2 linked regions of the Methylomagnum ishizawai genome follow. The protein of the gene in region 1 interacts with the protein of each later gene in a pairwise test. Links are inferred from orthologs where the notes say so. Each region holds a gene or a part of one and is shown in the gene's direction. Other genes may lie near its edges.

What was found.
Region 2: the proteins of typA (region 1) and rlmKL interact in binary tests that used the Escherichia coli proteins (3 or more experiments, as listed by UniProt). The link is inferred for Methylomagnum ishizawai from one-to-one orthologs.

What each region holds. Positions count from the first base shown.
Region 1 is NZ_AP019783.1:3,238,900-3,241,825, reverse strand. It holds typA (translational GTPase TypA), read left to right. Parts: upstream 1-514; coding sequence 515-2,338; downstream 2,339-2,926. Other genes in the region: pssA (CDP-diacylglycerol--serine O-phosphatidyltransferase), read right to left, coding at 2,404-2,926; K5658_RS14755 (potassium transporter Kup), read left to right, coding at 1-349. UniProt on the Escherichia coli protein: A 50S ribosomal subunit assembly protein with GTPase and nucleotide-independent chaperone activity, required for 50S subunit assembly at low temperatures, may also play a role in translation.
Region 2 is NZ_AP019783.1:1,803,868-1,806,828, reverse strand. It holds rlmKL (bifunctional 23S rRNA (guanine(2069)-N(7))-methyltransferase RlmK/23S rRNA (guanine(2445)-N(2))-methyltransferase RlmL), read left to right. Parts: upstream 1-360; coding sequence 361-2,562; downstream 2,563-2,961. Other genes in the region: K5658_RS08270 (acylphosphatase), read left to right, coding at 2,698-2,961; K5658_RS08280 (hypothetical protein), read right to left, coding at 1-126. UniProt on the Escherichia coli protein: Specifically methylates the guanine in position 2445 (m2G2445) and the guanine in position 2069 (m7G2069) of 23S rRNA. Methylation occurs before assembly of 23S rRNA into 50S subunits.

The sequences.
Region 1 (2,926 bases):
CGTCATGACCGTGCTGACCGAGCCCTTGCCCTGGGTGGCGGCGGAGCGGCGGCGGGAAGTGACCAAGCTGGCCGATGGCATGTTCAGGATCGTGTTGCGCTATGGCTTCATGGAAACCCCGAACATCCCCCGCGTGCTGAAATCGAGCAGCCGCGAATTCGATATCGATCCCGCCGACACCACCTTCTTCCTCAGCCGCGAAACCCTCCTGCCTTCGCCCAGCCCCCAGATGGCGCTGTGGCGCATGAAGCTGTTCATCGGGCTGGCCCGCAACACCAGCAGCGCCGCCAGCTATTTCAGGATTCCCACCGACCGGGTGATCGAACTCGGCACCCAAGTGGTGTTGTGAATCCCGCTCCGCGGGGCGCATAGGCCATCGGGTGGACGCTGTGTTTCGCCCTGGGCCGGGCTTGGCATGGAATGCGCTAAGCCGCGCCTGACGGATCGCAGCCCGACTCTGTTAGAATCCCTGGCTTTTCCCATCCCCGCCCGAATCCGGGTCATTTTTCCCATCATGATCGAAAAATTACGCAACATCGCCATCATCGCCCATGTCGACCATGGCAAGACCACCCTGGTGGACAAGCTCCTACAGCAATCCGGCACCTTCGCCGCCCACGAGAAGGTGGAGGAGCGGGTCATGGACTCCAACGCCCTGGAGAAGGAGCGCGGCATCACCATCCTGGCGAAGAACACCGCCATCGATTGGAACGGCTACCACATCAACATCGTGGATACCCCCGGCCACGCCGATTTCGGTGGCGAGGTGGAGCGGGTGCTGTCGATGGTGGATTCGGTGTTGCTGCTGGTGGACGCGGTGGACGGCCCGATGCCGCAGACCCGCTTCGTGACCCAGAAGGCCTTCGCCCTGGGGCTGCACCCCATCGTGGTCATCAACAAGATCGACCGTCCCGGCGCCCGCGCCCATTGGGTGCTGGACCAGACCTTCGACCTGTTCGACAAGCTCGGCGCGACCGAGGCGCAACTGGATTTCCCGGTGGTCTACGCCTCCGCCCTCAACGGCTATGCCGGGGACAATCCCGACATCCGCGAGGGCAGCATGGACCCCTTGTTCCAGACCATCGTCGACAAGGTGCATCCGCCCCTGGTCAAGGAGGAGGGCGGCTTCCAGATGCAGATCAGCCAGTTGGACTACAACTCCTATGTCGGCGTGATCGGCATCGGGCGCATCCAGCGCGGCGCGGTCAAAACCAATACCCCGGTGGTGGTGGTGAGCCGCGACGGCAAGCAGCGCAACGCCCGCGTGTTGCAGGTGTTCGGCTTCAAAGGCTTGGAACGGGTCGAGGTGCCGGAGGCCAGCGCGGGCGATATTATCGCCTTCACCGGCATCGACGCCCTGGAAATCTCCGACACCATCTGCGCCCCCGACGCGGTGGAGATGCTGCCGCCCTTGACCGTGGACGAGCCCACCGTGACCATGACCTTCCAGGTCAACAATTCGCCGTTCGCGGGCAAGGAGGGCAAGTTCGTGACTTCCCGCCAGATCCGCGAGCGTTTGCAGCGCGAATTGCTGCACAACGTGGCGCTGCGGGTGGAAGATACCGCCGACCCCGACAAGTTCAAGGTCTCGGGCCGCGGCGAATTGCACCTCTCCATCCTGATCGAGAACATGCGCCGCGAGGGCTATGAACTGGGCGTGTCGCGCCCCGAGGTCATCGTCCGCGAGATCGATGGCGAGGCTTGCGAGCCCTACGAATCCGTCACCATCGAGGTGGAGGAGGCCAACCAGGGCGCGGTGATGGAGAAGCTGGGCGAGCGCAAGGGCGATTTGCTCAACATGGTGCCGGACGGCCAGGGCCGGGTGCGCCTCGAATACATGATGCCCTCGCGTGGCCTGATCGGCTTCCAGACCGAGTTCATGACCGCGACCTCCGGCACGGGGCTGCTCTACCACGTCTTCGACCACTACGGCCCGATGAAGAAGGGCGATATCGGCCAGCGCATCAATGGCGTGCTGGTGTCGATGGTGGCGGGCAAGGCGCTGGGCTACGCGCTGTTCAACCTACAGGAGCGCGGACGCTTGTTCATCGAACATGGCACCGAGGTCTATGAAGGCATGATCCTCGGCATCCATTCCCGCTCCAACGACCTGGTGGTCAACCCGACCAAGGCCAAGCAATTGACCAATATCCGCGCCGCCGGCAGCGATGAAAACATCCTGCTGACCCCGCCGATCAAGTTCAGCCTGGAGCAGGCGCTGGAATTCATCGACGACGACGAACTGGTCGAGGTGACGCCGAAGTCCATCCGCATCCGCAAGAAGCTGTTGTCCGAGAACGACCGCAAACGGGCGGGCCGCGCCGCCGCCGCCGAATAGGCCGGACAATAAAAAGCCCCGCCGGTCCGGCGGGGCTTTTTTATGCCCGGTGGTTGGGAAAAGCCCTAGACCTTGCGCTCGCTCCGCATCTTGCGCAACCGGACCAGGGTCAGGGCCGGGCCCGACACCGCGTAGCCGCCGAAGATCACGAACAGCATCAAGGGCGGGTTGGTGAACACCAGAGCGAACACCAGCATGATGAGGATGGCCCACAGGAAGGGCACCCGGCCCCGCAGGTCGAAATCCTTGAAGCTGTAATAGCGGAAATTGCTGACCATCAGGAGCCCCGTGGCCAGGGCCAGCCCGGCGGCGATATAGCTCACCGATTCGGCCTGGACCCCATGGCTCTCGCTGAACCATAGGAAGCCCGCCAGGATGGCGGCGGCGGAGGGGCTGGGCAGCCCCTGGAAATAGCGCTTGTCGGCGGTGGCGACCTGGGTGTTGAAGCGGGCCAGGCGCAGGGCCGCGCCCGCCGCGTGGACGAAGGCCGCGACCCAGCCGAATTTGCCGAGGCCCGCCAGCGACCAGACGTACATCGCCAGGGCCGGAGCCGCGCCGAACGAGACCATGTCGGCCATGCTGTCGTAT
Region 2 (2,961 bases), 1.4 Mb from region 1 along the record:
ACTGGGAAGAAAAAAAATCTTGACGTAATCCTTACCATTGACATCCTCCTCCTCTTCTTCTTCGGCAAAGACCGGCTGCGATAACAACAAGATGATCGATAAAATTGTAAGTTTGAAAGGTTTCATGGCGGTTTTGGCAAGTTAAGGTTGAAGGAAACTTTATAACCCATAGGCATTTCCGAATCACAGCCCAGACACTACGCCAAACTATCTCGCCCATCAAGCACACCGCTCATTTTAGAATCACCGTCAATGGCAAAATCCCCCAAACCGCGACATTCCTCCCGCTATCCTCCCGCCCCCCCACATGCTATGGTGCGTCCCCCCTTTTCCCCATAGCCCATCGCCACGCCCGATCCCATGAATCCAACCCACCGCTTCTTCGCCACCGCCCCCCTGGGGCTGGAACTCCTCCTGGCCCAGGAACTCCGCGACCTGGGCATTCCAGAAGTCGCCGAGGCCAAGGCCGGCGTCGCCTTCGGCGGCGACCTCGAAACCGCCTACCGCGTCTGTCTCTGGACCCGCCTCGCCAACCGGGTCTTGCTGCCCATCGCCCAATTCCCGGCGGACAGCCCCGAAGCCCTCTACGCCGGGGCCGCCCGCATCGAGTGGGCCGACCACATGGACGCCGAAGCCACCTTCGCCGTCGATTTCGCCGCCAACCGTTCCCAGATCACCCACACCCTGTTCGGGGCGCAACGGGTCAAGGACGCCGTCGTCGATTATTTCCGCGCCCGCTCGGGCACCCGGCCCTCGGTGGACCTCGCCGAACCTGAAATCCGCATCAACCTCTATCTCGACCGCGACCTCGCCACCGCCAGCATCGACCTGTCCGGCGACAGCCTGCACAAACGCGGCTACCGGCTCGACGGCGGCAAGGCCCCGCTCAAGGAAAACCTCGCGGCGGCGATCCTGCTCCGCGCCGGTTGGCCCAAGTTCGCCGCCGCGGGCGGGCAGTTCATCGACCCCATGTGCGGTTCCGGCACCCTGCCCATCGAGGCCGCGCTGATGGCGGCGAATGTCGCGCCCGGCCTGCGCCGGTCCTGGTTCGGCTTCCTGGGCTGGCGCGGACACCGGGCCGGCCTCTGGCAAACCCTGCGCGACGAGGCCCAGGCCCAAGCCCAAGCCGGACTGGAACATCTACCCCCCATCGTCGGCTACGACATCGACCGCACAGCCGTCCACACCGCCCTCGCCAACGTCGAACGCGCCGGTTTGCGTGGCCGGGTCCACATCGAGCGCAAAGCCATGGCCGAAGCCCGCCCGCGCCTGGCCCACGGCCTGGTGGTGGCCAATCCACCCTATGGCGAGCGCCTGGGCGAAGAGGAAACCCTGGTCCCGCTCTACACCGGACTGGGCGCGACCCTGCGCGAACATTTCCAGGGCTGGCAGGCCGCCGTGTTCACCGGCAACCCGGAACTGGCGTTCAAGCTCGGCATCCGCGCCCGCCGGTTCTACGCCCTCTACAACGGGGCCCTCGAATGCAAGCTGTTCAACTTCGAGATCGCGCCGGAACGCTTCTTCACCCCGCGCGAAGGCGGCCCCCCGAGCGAAGCCCAACGCCAGCACAGCGCCCTATTCCGCCAAACCCGCGCCATCGATGTCCACAGCGGCGGTGCGGCCATGGTCGCCAACCGCTTGCGCAAGAATTTGAAAAACCTGGGCCGCTGGGCCAAGCAGGAGGGCATCAGTTGCTACCGGCTCTACGACGCCGATCTGCCGGAATACGCGGTGGCGGTCGATCTCTACCAAGGCGAGCAACTCTGGGCCCAGGTCCAGGAATACGAAGCCCCGGCCACGGTCGATCCGGCCAAGGCCGAACACCGCTGCCTCGAAGCCCTGGCCGCGATCCAAGCGGTGCTGGAACTACCGCCCGCCCAAATCTTCCTCAAAACCCGCCGCCGCCAGAAAGGCACGGCCCAATACGAGAAACAAGCCGAATCGGGCCGGTTCTTCGTGGTGGAGGAAGGCGGCTGCCAATTCTGGGTGAATTTCGAGGATTACCTGGATACCGGGCTATTCCTCGACCACCGCCCGGTGCGCCTCATGATCCAGCGGGAAGCCCAGGGGAAAAGCTTCCTCAACCTGTTCGCCTACACCGGCACGGCCACGGTCCACGCCATCCGCGGCGGGGCCAGCGCCACCACCACGGTCGACCTGTCGCGCACCTATCTGGATTGGGCCGGACGCAACCTGGAACTCAATGGGATGCGCGGCCATCAACACGAGTTGATCCAAGCCGATTGCCTGGAATGGCTGGCCGAGGCGGTGCGCGGCAGTTGGCGCTACGACCTGGTTTTCCTGGACCCGCCGACCTTCTCCAGTTCCAAGCGGATGCGCGACACCCTCGATGTGCAGCGCGACCATGTCGGCTTGATCCGCCAATGCGTAGCGCTGTTGGCACCGGGCGGCAAGTTGCTGTTCTCCACCAACCACCGCAGGTTCAAGCTGGATACGGAGGCGCTGGCCGATTTGCGGATCGAGGACATCAGCCGCCGGACGCTCCCCAAGGATTTCGAGCGGGATGCGCGGATCCATCGCTGTTGGGCGATCAGCCGCTAATCCGGATATCGGGCGAAACGATTTATGATGTAATGTTGCTCAGCCTGTAGCGATACACCACACAGGCGCACGGCCCAAGACAGGGCGTTCACTATCGGAGACTTGAAAACCAGAAAGGGGGCGAGGCCGGGATCGATGCGACAGCGTGTGCATGTATGGGTAAGTGGTCGGGTACAGGGCGTGTATTTCCGGGGGACGGCGAAAGCCCAGGCGATGGAATTGGGGTTGGCGGGTTGGGCGCGTAACCGCGCCGATGGCGGGGTCGAACTCCTGGCCGAGGGCCCGCCCGAACGCATCGCCCAATTCCTGGCCTGGTGCCGGTCCGGCCCGCCCTTGGCGCGGGTGGACGAATGCCGGGTGGTCGAGGAAAGGCCGTTGGGCGATTGCGTGGGTTTCGAG